DNA from 2 places in the Streptomyces sp. NPDC001549 genome. Region 1 is predicted to be linked to the other one. Evidence: predicted binding sites of a transcription regulator. Region 1 holds the regulator's gene; the other holds the start of a gene.
The links. Region 1 encodes HspR, which represses chaperone genes until heat shock. Its sites were predicted from a motif close to TTGAGNNNNNNNNNCTCAA; they were not measured.

Region 1 (7,795 bases):
GGGGGTGGAGATTTGACGCGAAACGAGACAAAGGCGACACATCCCCACCCTGTGACGTCCATGTGTGCCGAGGGGACGCGGCTCTACGCGACCGCGTTGAGCACCGGCCGGATCGCCCGGGGCGAGATCCAGAACGCCCCCTGCCTGCTTGAATTCGCTCTTCTGCAGCCCGACCCGGATGACGCGAACCAGCTCCGCCCGGTTCCCCCGTCCGTAGCTTTGGCCCAACGGCTCCATCCGATTGAACGCGAGATCCAGGACCGCCGGCGCAGCGCTGTAGATCTCACCGACACTTTCGAGCCTTTCCTGGCCATCAGCGCACAGAGCCCGGCCAACACCCACGCCATCACGGTGCTGGAGGGTTTCGAACAGATCAACGCCGCCCTGAACCTGGCGACGGCCGAATGCCATACCGAGGTGCTGACGGTCCAGCCGGGCGGCGCCCGGCCCTCCCTGGCCCTCACCCAGGCCCTGGAGCGCGACCAGCCGCTGATCGACCGCGGGGTCAGCATACGGACCCTGTACCAGCACACCGCACGGCACAGCCAGGGCACGCTCGCCTACGTGGAGCGGATCTCGACGGGCAAGGTGGAGATCCGCACCCTGGAGGAGCTGATCGAACGCCTGATCATCTTCGACCGCACGGTGGCCTTCATCCCGGTGAGCGACGACCGCCGGGTCGCCCTGGAACTGCGCCACCCGGGCCTGGTCGACTACCTCATCAAGGTGTTCGAGCAGCTGTGGCACCGCGCCGTGCCCCTCCAGGAGGAAGTGACGTACCGCAGCACTCCCGGCGGGATCTCGGGCGTGCAGCGGACCATCGCCCAGCTCCTGATCGAGGGCCACGTCGACGAGGCCATCGCGCGCCGCCTCGGCATGAACGTCCGTACCTGCCGGGCGCACATCGCCAAGCTCGCCACCACCCTCGGCAGCGGCAGCCGCGCGCAGCTCGGGTACCTCATCGCCCAGGCCGGCATCCTGGGCCGGCCCTCCTGCCCGGAGCAGGACGCCGACGGGCACCCGGACCACGAGCCGGACCAGGAAGGCCTCTGACGGCTCTGAGGCCCTGACAGCCCTCAGGCCCCGCCCTGGGAGGGGCGGGGCCTGAGGGTGTGCGCAGAACAGGGACCGGGAACCGGGTGCGGGCCCGGGTCAGTCCATCGGCCGCTTGGGGCTGGGCCGCCAGACCACCAGGGCACTGCCCGGCTGCGGAGGCTGGTACGGGACCAGGTCGCGCCGGTACGAGGCGTGCACCTGGGCCTCGCGGGCCTGCAGCGTGGCCGCCGCGCCGTCCACTGCCGCGGAGAGCTCGGCCACGCGCTGCTGGAGCGCGGCGACCTGGTTCTCCAGTTCGATGATCCGCTTGATGCCCGCCAGGTTGATGCCCTCGTCCTGCGACAGCGCCTGCACCGTACGGAGCAGCTCGATGTCACGGGCCGAGTAGCGCCGGCCGCGGCCGGCCGTACGGTCCGGGGAGACCAGGCCGAGACGGTCGTACTGGCGGAGGGTCTGCGGATGCAGACCGGAGAGCTGGGCGGCCACCGAGATCACGTAGACCGGGGTCTCGTCGGTGAGCTGGTAGCCCCCGCCCAAGCGGGAGGACTGTCGTCGGCGGCCGTCCATGTCATGCTCCCTTCGCGGACTCGAACAGCGCGGAGCGCGGGTCCTGCGACTCCGTAGCCTCGCGGTACATCTCCAGGGCCTCGCGGGCCTTGTCGGACAGCTCGGTCGGGACCGCGACCTCCACCGTGACCAGCAGGTCGCCGCGGGTGCCGTCCTTGCGGACCGCGCCCTTGCCGCGGGCCCGCATGGTGCGCCCGTTGGGGGTGCCCGGCGGCAGCTTCAGCGTCACCGAGGGGCCGTTCAGGGTCGGAACCTTGATCTCGGCCCCCAGCGCCGCCTCCGCGAACGTCACGGGCACGGTCACCGTCAGGTTGTCGTCCTTGCGGCCGAACACCGGGTGGGAACCGACGTGCACGACCACGTAGAGGTCACCGCCGGGGCCGCCGCGCTCGCCCGGCGCACCCTTGCCGCGCAGCCGGATCCGCTGGCCGTCGGAGACGCCCGCCGGGATCCGGACCTGCATGGTGCGGGAGCTGCGGGCGCGCCCGCTGCCCTTGCAGACCTCGCAGGGGGTCTCCGCGATCAGACCGCGGCCCTTGCAGTCCGCACAGGGGTCGGTCAGCGAGAAGCCACCGCCGCTGCCCCGCGAGACCTGGCCGGTGCCGACACAGGTCGGGCACACCCTGGGGGTGCCGTTCTTGTCGCCGGTGCCCGAACAGGCCTTGCAGGGGGCCTGGGAGGACATCCGGAGCGGGACCGTGGCCCCGTCCACCGCCTCCGTGAAGGAGAGGGTGACCTCCGACTCGATGTCCTGCCCGCGGCGCGGCTGGGTGCGGGTGCCCGCACCGGGGCCGGCGCCGCGGTTGAAGAGGCCGCCGAAGACGTCGCCCAGGCCGCCGCCGAAGCCGCCGGCCTGGCCGGCGCCCTGCTGCTGGCCCCCGAAGAGGTCGCCGAGGTCGAAGTTGAACGAGCCGCCGCCGCCCGGCCCGGGGCGGAAGCCACCGTTGCCGAACAGGGCGCGCGCCTCGTCGTACTCCTTGCGCTTCTTGGCGTCGCCGAGGATGTCGTTCGCCTCGGAGATCTCCTTGAAGCGCTCCTCGGCGGAGGCGTCGCCCTTGTTGGCGTCCGGGTGGAACTCGCGAGCGAGCTTCCGGTACGCCTTCTTGATCTCGGCCTCGGTGGCGTCCTTCGGGACACCGAGGACCTTGTAGTAGTCCTTCTCGACGAAGTCCTTCGTGCTCATCCCCGGTGTCCCTCCTCCCGTGCTTCTACGTGTGCTGCATCAGCCCTTGTCGGGGGCATCCGCGTCCAAGCCGTCCGGCGCTTCGCCCTCCGCGGACTCGGACTTCGGGGCCGCGCCCGGCTGGGGCTCGGCCACCGCGACCCGTGCGGGACGGATCGTACGCTCGCCGATCCGGTACCCCGGCTGAAGGATCGCCACGCAGGTGTCCTCGGTGATGTCCGGCGCGTACGAGTGCATCAGGGCCTCGTGGATCGTCGGGTCGAAGGGCTCGCCCTCCTTGCCGAACTGCTGCAGGCCCATCTTGGCGGCGACGGTCTCCAGCGATTCGGCCACCGACTTGAAGCCGCCGACCAGCTCGCCATGCTCCCGCGCCCGGCCGATGTCGTCCAGGGTCGGGAGCAGCTCCGTCAGGAGGGACGCGACCGCGATCTCCTTGACGGTGATCCGGTCCCGCTCCACCCGGCGGCGGTAGTTCTGGTACTCGGCCTGGAGCCGCTGGAGGTCCGCGGTGCGCTCGGAGAGCGCGGTACGGGCCTGGTCCAGCTGCGCCAGCAGCGCCACGTCCTGGCTTGCGTCCCCGGCCGGGGCCGCCTCCTCCTTGGCGGAGTCGGCGGCCTTCGGCTCAGCGTCGTTCTGACCGGCGTCGGGGACTTCGGGCTTCTCGTCGAAGCCCGGGGTCTCCTCCGACATCAGACAGCGCCGCCCTTCGGCTTCTCGTCGTCGACGATCTCGGCGTCGACGACGTCGTCGTCGGCCTTGGCCTGGCCCGCGTCGCCGGCGCCGCCGGCGGCCTGGGCGGCCTGCGCGTCGGCGTAGATGGCCTGGCCGAGCTTCTGGCTGACCGCGGCGAGCTTCTCCGTCGCGGTGCGGATCTCGGCCGTGTCCTCGCCCTTGAGCGACTCCTTCAGCTCGGCGACGGCGGACTCGACCTCGGTCTTGACGTCGGCCGGGACCTTGTCCTCGTTGTCCTTGACGAACTTCTCCGTCTGGTAGACGAGCTGCTCGCCCTGATTGCGGGACTCGGCCGCCTCCTTGCGGCGCAGGTCCTCGTCCGCGTACTGCTCCGCCTCCTGGCGCATGCGGTCGACCTCGTCCTTGCCGAGCGAGGAGCCGCCGGTGACGGTCATCTTCTGCTCCTTGCCCGTGCCAAGGTCCTTGGCCGTGACGTGCATGATGCCGTTCGCGTCGATGTCGAAGGAGACCTCGATCTGCGGGACGCCACGCGGGGCCGGGGGCAGGCCCGTCAGCTCGAACATGCCGAGCTTCTTGTTGTACGCCGCGATCTCGCGCTCGCCCTGGTAGACCTGGATCTGCACGGACGGCTGGTTGTCCTCGGCCGTCGTGAAGATCTCGGAGCGCTTCGTCGGGATCGTGGTGTTGCGCTCGATCAGCTTGGTCATGATGCCGCCCTTGGTCTCGATACCGAGGGACAGCGGGGTCACGTCGAGGAGCAGGACGTCCTTGACCTCACCCTTGAGCACACCGGCCTGGAGGGTGGCGCCGATGGCGACGACCTCGTCCGGGTTGACGCCCTTGTTGGCGTCCTGACCGCCGGTGAGCTCCTTGACGAGCTCGGCGACGGCCGGCATACGGGTGGAACCGCCGACCAGGACCACGTGGTCGATCTCGGACAGCGCGATGCCGGCGTCCTTGATGACGTTGTGGAACGGGGTCTTGCAGCGGTCGAGCAGGTCCGCGGTCAGCTGCTGGAACTGCGCGCGCGTGAGCTTCTCGTCCAGGTGCAGCGGGCCCTCGGCGGAAGCCGTGATGTAGGGCAGGTTGATCGTGGTCTCCGTGGAGGAGGACAGCTCGATCTTCGCCTTCTCGGCGGCCTCGCGCAGACGCTGGAGCGCCATCTTGTCCTTGGACAGGTCGACGCCGTGGCCGTTGGCGAACTGCTTCACCAGGTAGTCGACGACGCGCTGGTCCCAGTCGTCGCCACCGAGGTGGTTGTCACCGTTGGTGGCCTTCACCTCGACGACGCCGTCGCCGATCTCCAGGAGCGACACGTCGAAGGTGCCGCCACCGAGGTCGAAGACGAGAATGGTCTGGTCGTCCTTGTCGAGGCCGTAGGCCAGGGCGGCGGCGGTCGGCTCGTTCACGATGCGCAGGACGTTCAGGCCCGCGATCTCGCCGGCCTCCTTCGTCGCCTGACGCTCGGAGTCGTTGAAGTAGGCCGGGACGGTGATGACCGCGTCCGTGACCTTCTCGCCCAGGTACGCCTCGGCGTCGCGCTTCAGCTTCTGCAGGATGAAGGCGCTCATCTGCTGCGGGTTGAAGTCCTTGCCATCCAGGTTGATCTTCCAGTCAGTGCCCATGTGGCGCTTGACGGAGCGGATGGTCCGGTCCACGTTCGTGACCGCCTGGCGCTTGGCCACCTCGCCGACGAGGACCTCGCCGTTCTTGGCGAAGGCGACGACGGACGGCGTGGTCCTGGCGCCCTCGGCGTTGGTGATGACGGTGGGCTCGCCGCCTTCCAGAACGCTGACGACGGAGTTAGTGGTGCCCAGGTCGATGCCGACCGCACGTGCCATTTCAATTCCTCCAGCTGACTTGAGTGGAACAGACTCAACCATGCCGTATCGCTGCGCTTGCGTCAACAGAACTGAGTCGAGTCGACTCAACCTTTAGCCGCCACTTACGCGCAACCCGGGGGCGCGGGGGTCCCGGGAAAGAGCCCCCCCGGCAGCGGCGCTGCAGCCGAACGGGTCACGGCGGCCGCGCGCCACCGCAAGACCGCCGGAGGCATACGGCAGCGTGCTGGCATGCCCCTCACACTCACCGCTCCACGGGTACGGATCCCCGCCACCCCACCGGCAAAGCGGGTGTTCGACCTTGTCGGGGCAGTGATGCTGCTCGCAGTGCTCGGCCTTCCGCTCGCGGCGATCACCGCCCTGCTCTGCGCGACCCAGGGCGGCCGCCCCTTCGTACGGGAGCCGGCGGCGGGGCTGGCCGGGCGGCCCTTCCGGACCTGGCGGCTGCGCACCGACGACGGCGCCGGCCGGATCGGGGCGGCCCTGGACCGCTGCGCCCTCGACGGCCTCCCGCAGCTGCTGAACGTGATCCGCGGCGAGATGTCGCTCGTCGGACCGCGCCCGGAGGCCCGTACGGACCGCCCGGAGCGACTCCTCGTACGCCCCGGAATGACCGGTTTGTGGCAGGTCAGCGCGCGTTCGGACCTCCCCTGGGAGGAGATGGCCCTGCTCGACCGGCATTATGTGGAGAGCCACTGGCTCGGGATGGACCTCGCGATCCTGGCGCAGACCCCGCGCGCGGCGTACCGGCAAAGGGTCGCCTGAGCGACACAGATCACCGCACGCTCGGCTACATTGCGGCGTCGGGAATGGGTAACCTCAAGCCTTGACTTCATAAGTTACCGCTTAGTAAGTGCCGCCCGAGGAGCCCTTCCATGCAACTCGCCGCGATCATCGTGTCGCTGGTCATCACGGTGGTGGCCGTCGCGCTGTTCGGCCGTGCCACCGTGCAGATCTACCGTTTCGTGCGACTCGGCCAGCCAGTGCCCGCGGGCACGCGCACCGGCGATCCCACGCAGCGCACCATCACCCTGGTCAAGGAGTTCCTCGGCCACACCCGTATGAACCGCTGGGGCATCGTCGGCTTCGCGCACTGGTTCGTGGCGGTGGGCTTCTTCTCACTGCTGCTGACGATCGTCAACGCCTTCGGCCAGCTCTTCCAGGCCGACTGGCTGATCCCGATCATCGGTGACTGGCTGCCGTACGAGATCTTCACCGAGTTCCTCGGCCTGATGACCGTGCTCGGCATCGTCACCCTGATCGTCATCCGGCAGCTGAGCCGGCCGAGCGGGGCGGGCCGCAAGTCCCGCTTCACGGGCTCCAAGACGGGCCAGGCGTACTTCGTCGAGGCCGTCATCCTGATCGTCGGCGTCTGCATCATGACGCTGCGCGCGCTCGAGGGCGCTCTGCACGGCGTCGACGGCTGGGAGCCGGGCTTCTTCGCCTCGTACCCGATGATCGCCGCCTTCGACGGGCTGAGCCTGAGCACGCTCCAGCACCTGACGTACTTCTTCGCGGCGCTCAAGATCGTCACGTCCTTCACCTGGATGATCACGGTCTCGCTCAACACCAACATGGGTGTCGCCTGGCACCGCTTCCTCGGCTTCCCGAACATCTGGTTCAAGCGGAACGCGGACGGCTCCACGGCCCTCGGCGCCCTGCAGCCGATGACCTCGGGCGGCAAGGAGATCGACTTCGAGGACCCGGGCGAGGACGACTCCTTCGGTGTCTCGCAGGTCGAGCAGTTCTCCTGGAAGGGCATCCTCGACTTCTCCACGTGCACCGAGTGCGGTCGCTGCCAGTCGCAGTGCCCGGCCTGGAACACGGGCAAGCCGCTCTCCCCGAAGCTGCTCATCATGTCGCTGCGCGACCACGCGCACGCCAAGGCCCCGTACCTGCTCGCCGGCGGCGGCAAGGACATGGAGGGCAACGAGAAGGCCACGGCGGAGCAGCTCGCCGGTGTCCCGGCCGCCGCTCTCGCGGAGGCCGAGCGCCCGCTGATCGGCACCGCCGAGGAGAACGGCGTCATCGACCCGGACGTGCTGTGGTCCTGCACCACCTGCGGTGCGTGCGTGGAGCAGTGCCCGGTCGACATCGAGCACATCGACCACATCGTCGACATGCGCCGCTACCAGGTGATGATCGAGAGCGCGTTCCCGTCGGAGGCGGGCACGATGCTCAAGAACCTGGAGAAGAAGGGCAACCCCTGGGGCCTGGCGAAGAAGCAGCGCGTCGAGTGGACCAAGGAGGTGGACTTCGAGGTCCCGATCATCGGCAAGGACGCGGAGGACCTCTCCGAGTTCGACTACCTCTACTGGGTCGGCTGCGCCGGCGCCCTGGAGGACCGGGCCAAGAAGACCACGAAGGCCTTCGCGGAGCTGCTGAACATCGCGGGCGTCAAGTTCGCGATCATGGGCGGCGACGAGAAGTGCACCGGTGACTCGCCGCGCCGTCT
Region 2 (7,795 bases), on a different contig from region 1:
TGTGGGCCGGCGACCGGGACCTGTTCTACGAGCGGGCGGCGCGGACAGCCGTGCATTCGCAGCCCTTTCGCAGGGCGGTGCTCGGCGGGCGGTCGCAGACCTTCGTCCTCGACGACCCGCACCGGCTCCTGTCCACCACCCTGGTGCTGAAGCCGACCTACCACGCCGAAGCGGAGGCCGAACGGTCCCACCTCGGCTCCTTGCGGAAGTACCTGCGCGACACCGCCGCCCCCCGCTGGATGCGGCTGCCGGAGGTACTCGCCCTGGTGGACCTGCCGCCCGACTTCGCCAACAACCGCGAACTGCCCCCGGACACCGCCCTCGCCTCCCGCCGCGCCGTGGGCCGCAGCCTCGCAGGCGTCATCGCCGACGCGTACGAAGGCCGCGGACGGTCGCCGCGCGAGCTGGTGGGCAACGCCCTGCGGTATCTGGCCCGCATCCACGTGTGGTCGAGCGGAATCGCGTCTCCGGGCGGCCCCGGGGACGCGGCCCGCGCGCACGCCGCCGTGGCGGCCGAACTGGAGAAGCGAGCCACCAAACTCGCCCTCCCCGACACCCGCGGACTGGTGGAACGCTGGGAGGCCGCGGTCCGGTGGCCTTTGGCGTCGGTACCCGGCCGGGACGCGCACGCGGAGAACTGGCTGATCACCGACGCCCGCGACGTGGTGGCCCTCGATCTGGAGCCCCACGGGCGCTTCCCGCTGCTCTACGAAGTGGTGCAGCTGATCGAGGACCACGCGGCACTGAGCCTGAAGGAGAGCGGCTGGCCGGAGCGGGAGGCCTTGTGCCGGGTGTATCTGGACGAGCTCATGGCCCTGGGTCACCGGGACACCGTGGCAGCCTCCGACGTACTCCCGGCCTATCAGGCGTTCGCACTGGTCAGAGCGGTCTTCCTGGTGGAGCACCTGACGGTCGGTCGATCCGGCCCCACCCCGACGAAGCCCGCGCCGGAATCGACCGGCTCCCGCCGCTGGGCCGGCCGCCGCCTCGCGCACGCCCACGCGCTGGTGGAGCACTGCGCCGCCACCGTGACCGACACCCGGCTGCGCGACACGGCGCTGAGCCTGGAGGCACTGCTGCCCGGGTGACCGGCGGCCGAGTCGCCCTGTCGTGCCGGCGCCCTCGGTCGGACGGCCGGGCCCGTGCGTCGCGGGAGGACAGCGGTCCGACGCGTTCGCCCCGGGCGAACGGGCCTTGGGGAACAACAGGAGGCGCACATGCATTGAGTCGGCAGAGCTCAACTTCACTGCCGGAGGGAAGATCATGGCTTCGACGTCCGTCACACTCACCCTGCCCGTGCTGCCGCTCGACGACGAGGTCGTGCTGCCCGGAATGGTCGTACCGCTGGACCTGTCCGACACCGAGGTACGCGCCGCCGTGGAGGCGGCACAGGCCGCCGCCGGCAAGAGCGGCAGCGGCAAACCCCGGGTCCTGCTCGTGCCGCGCATCGACGGTACGTACGCCGGGACCGGTGTGCTCGGCACCGTCGAACAGGTCGGCCGGCTCTCCGGCGGGGACCCCGGGGCCCTCATCCGCGGCCTCGGCCGGGTCCGCATCGGGGCCGGGACCACTGGCCCCGGGGCCGCGCTCTGGGTCGAGGGCGAGACCGTCGACGAGACGGTGCCCGATCCGCTGCCCGGGGCGGTCACCGAGCTCGTCAAGGAGTACAAGGCACTCGCCACCAGCTGGCTCAAGAAGCGCGGCGCCTGGCAGGTCGTGGACCGGGTCCAGCAGATCGAAGGCGTGTCCGCGCTCGCGGACAACTCAGGGTACTCGCCCTTCCTGACGGTCGAGCAGAAGGTCGAACTGCTGGAGACCGCCGACCCGGTCGCCCGCCTCAAGCTCGCCGTCAAGGCGCTCAGCGACCACCTCGCCGAGCAGGACGTGGCCGAGTCCATCGCCAAGGACGTCCAGGACGGCGTCGACAAGCAGCAGCGCGAGTTCCTGCTCCGGCGGCAGCTGGAGGCCGTACGCAAGGAACTGCGCGAGCTGAACGGCGAGAAGGACGGCGAGGAGTCCGACGACTACCGCTCCCGCGTCGAGGCCGCCGACCTCCCCGAGAAGGTACGGGAGGCCGCGCTCAAGGAGGTCGAGAAGCTGGAGCGGTCCAGCGACCAGAGCCCGGAGGGATCCTGGATCCGGACCTGGCTGGACACCGTGCTGGAACTGCCCTGGAACGAGCGCACCGAGGACGAGTACGACATCCGGGGGGCCCGGGCCGTGCTCGACGCCGAGCACGCGGGCCTCGGCGACGTGAAGGACCGCATCACCGAGTACCTCGCCGTCCGCAAGCGGCGCGGCGAGCGCGGCATGGGCGTCATCGGCGGCCGCCGCGGCGGCGCCGTCCTCGCCCTCGTCGGGCCGCCCGGCGTCGGCAAGACCTCGCTGGGCGAGTCCGTGGCCCACGCCATGGGCCGCAAGTTCGTCCGCGTCGCCCTCGGCGGCGTCCGCGACGAGGCCGAGATCCGCGGCCACCGCCGGACCTACGTCGGCGCCCTGCCCGGCCGCATCGTCCGGGCGATCAAGGAGGCCGGGTCGATGAACCCGGTGGTCCTCCTCGACGAGATCGACAAGGTGGGCTCCGACTTCCGCGGCGACCCGGCGGCCGCGCTGCTGGAGGTCCTCGACCCGGCGCAGAACCACACATTCCGCGACCACTACCTGGAGGTGGAACTGGACCTCAGCGATGTCGTCTTCCTGGCCACCGCCAACGTCCTGGAAGCCATCCCCGAGGCCCTGGCCGACCGGATGGAGCTCGTCCGGCTCGACGGGTACACCGAGGACGAGAAGGTCGTCATCGCCCGCGACCACCTGCTGCCGCGCCAGCTGGAGCGCGCCGGGCTCGGCCGCGACGAGGTGGTGCTGGGGGAGGACGCCCTGCGCAAGCTGGCCGGGGAGTACACCCGCGAGGCGGGCGTACGCACCCTGGAGCGGTCCCTCGCCCGCCTCCTGCGCAAGGTCGCCTCGCAGCACGAACTGGGCGAGCGGGAGCTGCCCCTGAGCATCGGCGCCGACGACCTGCGAGCCCTGATCGGGCGCCCGCACCACGTGCCGGAGTCCGCCCAGGACCCGGCCGAGCGGCGCACCGCCGTCCCCGGCGTGGCCACCGGCCTCGCGGTGACCGGCGCGGGCGGCGACGTGCTGTTCGTGGAGGCCTCGCTCGCCGACCCGGAGACGGGCGCGGCCGGCCTGACCCTCACCGGCCAGCTCGGCGACGTCATGAAGGAGTCGGCGCAGATCGCCCTGAGCTTCCTGCGCTCCCACGGCGCGGAACTGGAGCTCCCGGTCGCCGACCTGAAGGGCCGGGGCGTGCACATCCACTTCCCGGCGGGCGCCGTGCCCAAGGACGGTCCGAGCGCGGGCATCACCATGACCACCGCACTCGCCTCGCTGCTCTCCGGGCGGCAGGTGCGCACGGACGTGGCCATGACCGGCGAGGTCTCGCTGACCGGGCGGGTCCTGCCGATCGGCGGGGTGAAGCAGAAGCTGCTCGCCGCGCACCGGGCCGGGCTGACCACCGTCATCATCCCGAAGCGCAACGAGGCCGACCTGGACGACGTCCCGGCCGAGGTGCTGGAGAAGCTGGAGGTGCACCCGGTGACGGACGTGCGCCAGGTCCTGGAGCTCGCCCTGGCCCGGGCGGAGGCCGCGGTCGTCGCGGCGGCCTGACCCGTGCACACGGCCCGGTGTCCCGCTCCGGCGGGGTACCGGGCCGTCGGCACACCCGCTGCGAAATACTGGCCCCGCATCCACGTGGGTGCCACACATCATCGAAGGAGCGGGACGTGCACGGGAGCGAAGACCAGGAGTTCCTTGCCCTGGAGCGGGAGCTGTCCGTCTTCCTCCGGCGGGCCCGCGCCTCCTCGGGCGAGATGGCCCGCGAGCTCCACCCCGAGCTGGAGCCGGCCGCGTACGGGCTCCTCGTACGCCTGGAGGCAGCCGGCCGGCAGCGGGCCACCGAGCTCGCCGCCTACTTCGGGGTCGGCAAGGCCACGATGAGCCGGCAGCTGCGGGCCCTGGAGGTGCTCGGCCTGGTGGCCCGCGAGCCGGACCCCGCCGACGGCCGGGCCTCCCTGGTCGGCCTCACGGAGGAGGGCCGGGAGCGGTTCCTGCGGGTCCGCGGAGCGCGGCGCGAGCAGTACATGCGCAAGCTCGCCGACTGGGACCGCGGCGAGGTGGCGGAACTGGCCCGGCTGCTGAACCAGTTGAACGCGGGCGCGGAGTAGGCCCGCTCGGACCGGGGACCGCTCAGAGCTCCGCGTAGACCGCCGACGCGTCGTCGTGCCGCTTGTGCCGGGCCGACGGGCGGGCCGCGTCGGACTCGATGGCACGCACCCGGCCGATCAGGCCCTGCGCACCCTCCTTCCGCAGCACCGCCAGGCAGTCGGCCCAGTCGCCCTGCCCGAAGGTGTCGGTCCACCGGCTCGCCCCGTCCGTGAGCGCGGCCACCGCCCGCACCCGCCCGCGCGGGGTGCGCCCCGTCACCGCCCGGGCCGCCACCGCCGGGTCCGCGGCCGCCGTGAAGAAGCCGCCCTCCGCGTTGCGCAGGGCGTCCGTCGCGGCCACCGAGCACAGCACCTCCCGCGGGATCCGGTCCAGCCGGTCGTCGAGCACCGCCGTCACCTCGCCGCCGGGCGCCTGCAGGAGCAGTACGGAGTCCGAGAGGACGAGGTGTTCCACGTACTCCGCGTCCCAGCGGACCACGACGACCGTCGCCTGCGGGGTGCGCACGTGAGAAAGGTCACAGGTGTCCCGGTGGGCTTCGGCCGTGGCGCGGACGGACTCGGCCAGAACCTGATCGAGCGGCATGTCCCGCCGCGATCCGGACAGTTCGGTCAATCGACCGCCGAGGCGGGCGGTGAACCAGGGCACTCCGTGCACGCATCCGTCGTCGCCGCGCGGCGGGGTGACCCCGTCCAGGACCACCAGGACGCCGCCGCCCGAAGCGGGGATCGCGGCCGACACCCAGTCCTCATTGGGGCGTTCCTGGTGGCCGGGGGCCGAGGCGAGGTCGATGCGCATACCCGCATTCTGCCGCGCGGGGGACGGCGGACGAGGGAAGGTCCGTACCAAATCGGGTGCGCGCGGGCGGCCCCGTACGCCCCCCTCCCGGGGCGGGCCGCGAGGGCCGGGGTGCCGGGGCGGTCTTGTGGGCGGGCATACTGCCAAAGCCCATATCGATCTTTCAACCACCTGTCCACGGAGACGTTCCGGCACAGGGTGCCCGAGTTGGTCGGCAACTCATCCTTGATGTTCACTCGTTCGGGTGGCCGGTTGGGTGATGTGCGGCTCTCTCCCCAGCACGCTGCAAAGGTCTGAGGCGGTACGAGGGGGCAGGGGGCGTTTACTTGTTGACCGGCCGTTACCTCGGCCACACGAGTAGACGAGCAAGAGCAACACGTACAGGATTGCGAGCACCGGTGCAGAAGAAGCGGTCTCGGAAGAACGGCACCGCCGCCGACGGCCCGGCCCCCGCAGGACGCCGCGTCCGCGTGCGCCGCAGGCTGGTCGTAGGCGTGGCCGTCGCCGGCCTCACCGTCCTCGCGGCAGGCGCGCCCGCCGTCGTCTCCGCGTCGAGGGAACTGAACGACTCCCAGCACCTGGTCACCCTCGCGGATCGGACCCGGCAGACCCTCACCCTCACGCACCTCCTCGGTGACGAGCGTGACGCGGCCGTCGAGTACGCCGCCAAGGGCCGGCCCGGCACGGCCAAGGCACCCGTCCAGGAGCGCATCGCCGGGACCGACCGGCAGCTCGCCGAGGTCCAGGCCGAGGCCGACGAGGCGACCGCCCAGGCCCTCGCCCGGGTACGGACCGTCCGCGCCGAGGCCGTCGACGGCAAGGGCAGCGCCCTCGCCGTCCACCAGGCCTACGCCGGGGTCATCGCGGAACTCCTCGCCCCGGGCGACCGGCTCGCCGTGCTGACCCCGCCGCGCGCCGAGGCCGCCCTCACCACCACCCGCCCGCTGGCCCCGCTGGGACAGGCCGTGGAACAGGCCTCGGCCACCCGCGGACTGCTGCTCGCCGCGCTGTCCGTCCCCCGCGGCGAGCAGCCCCCCAACTCGGCCGTGGTCGACGAACTCACCACCGCCGCCCAGCGGGCCCGCGTACGGGAACAGGCCGCTCTCGACGACTTCGCGCGGGCCGCGCGGCCCGATGTACGCCAGACCCTGGCCGCCACCGTCACCGGCCCCGAGGTCAAGACGGCCGACGACTTCCTCAAGCGGCTCACCGACCGGCCCACCCTGACGCCCGCCGACCGCAAGACCGACGGGCCCACCGTCGGCACCGCGCTGACCGCCCGCATCGACCGCATGCGCACCGTGGAAGCCACCCTCGCGGGCGAACGGGCCACCGCCCTGGCCACGCTGCGCGACGACGACGTGACCCGGCTCGAGATCGTGATCGCGCTGCTGGGCCTGCTGTTCCTGCTCGCCGTCGGCGTCTCGACCGCCGTGGCGCGGTCGCTGACCCGGCCGCTGTCGGTCCTGCGCCGCGGCGCGGAGCGGCTGGCCACCCCGGAGGGCTCGGTGGAACCGGTCCGGTTCACGGGCCGCAACGACGAGTTCGCCGAGGTCGTGCGCCACCTGAACGCGGTGCGCGACCAGACGGTCGCCCTGCACACCCGGATCGCCGGGCTCGACGCCGACCGGCGCCGGATCGTCGGCCGCAGCGAGGCGCTGGCCGCAGGCCGGGACGAGCTGGAGGAAGAACTGACGACGCTGCGCGCGGGGCTGGAGGAGCACCGGCGCATCATGTCGACGACCTCCGTCTCGCTGTCGCTGCGAACCCTGGGCCTGGTGGAGCGCCAGCTCGCGGTCATCGAGGAGCTGGAGTCCAAGGAACAGGACCCCGACCGGCTGGCGACCCTCTTCAAGCTGGACCACCTGGCGACCGTGATGCGCCGCCACAACGAGAACCTGCTGGTCCTCGCCGGGCAGGAACACGGACACGGGCAGGGCCTGCCGGTGCCGCTGGTCGACGTGATGCGGGCCGCCGTCAGCGAGATCGAGCGCTACGAGCGCGTCGAACTCGCCGCGCTGCCCTCGTACACCCAGGTCGCGGGGCACGCCGCCGACGACATCTCGCACGTGCTGGCCGAGCTGCTGGAGAACGCGACCACGTTCTCCCCGCCGGACGTCAAGGTGAAGGTCTCCGGCTGGCTGCAGGGCTCCGGTGACGTGGTGCTGTCCGTCGTGGACGAGGGCATCGGCGTCACCGAGGACCGCCTGGAATCGCTGAACACCCGGCTGTCCACGCCCGAGGCCTACGACGAGGAACCCGAGGCGGAACACGGCCTCGGCCTCGGCCTGTACGTGGCCGGACGGCTCGCCGCCCGGCACGGGGTCACCGCCGAGCTGCGCACCCCGCGGCACGGCGGGACCGAGGCCCTGGTGGTCGTCCCGGCGGCGCTGCTGCCCACCACCCCGGTGGTCTCCCCGGTGCACGCCCTGGCCATGCCGGGCGCACCCGCGCTGCGGCTGCCCGGAGTGATAGCGGAGGCGAACGAGAACACCCTGCCGAAGCGGCGCCGGGGGACGCATGCCGCCCCGGACGTGGACGCGGAAGCGGACGCCGCTACGGAAGCGGAAGCGGCTGCGGAAGCCGAGGTCGAAGCCGAGGTGGAAGCCGAGGCCGAGGCGGTGGCTGCCGCCGAGATCGTCGCCGAGGAGCCGGTCGTCCCGGTTGCCGTCGAGCCGGAGCCGGAGCCGGAGCCGGAGCCGGAGCCCGCCGTCACGGCGGTCCCGATCACCCTGGCCGAGGCGCTCGCCGGGCCCGCCGTCGTCGCCGAGAC

Region 2: lon (endopeptidase La) is a predicted target of HspR. The motif match lies at 1,223-1,241, and genes of this name have one in related genera.

The regions. Positions count from the first base shown of each region.
Region 1 covers NZ_JBIAVJ010000003.1:224,054-231,848, reverse strand. Annotated here, with positions in the region: gene ACFY04_RS06475 (helix-turn-helix transcriptional regulator) at 1-1,053, shown strand, start outside; gene ACFY04_RS06470 (heat shock protein transcriptional repressor HspR) at 1,153-1,623, opposite strand; gene dnaJ (molecular chaperone DnaJ) at 1,625-2,806, opposite strand; gene grpE (nucleotide exchange factor GrpE) at 2,846-3,496, opposite strand; gene dnaK (molecular chaperone DnaK) at 3,496-5,340, opposite strand; gene ACFY04_RS06450 (sugar transferase) at 5,572-6,105, shown strand; gene ACFY04_RS06445 ((Fe-S)-binding protein) at 6,216-7,795, shown strand, end outside.
Region 2 covers NZ_JBIAVJ010000005.1:51,216-59,010, reverse strand. Annotated here, with positions in the region: gene ACFY04_RS10365 (hypothetical protein) at 1-1,088, shown strand, start outside; gene lon (endopeptidase La) at 1,264-3,669, shown strand; gene ACFY04_RS10355 (MarR family winged helix-turn-helix transcriptional regulator) at 3,786-4,226, shown strand; gene ACFY04_RS10350 (protein phosphatase 2C domain-containing protein) at 4,249-5,022, opposite strand; gene ACFY04_RS10345 (nitrate- and nitrite sensing domain-containing protein) at 5,421-7,795, shown strand, end outside.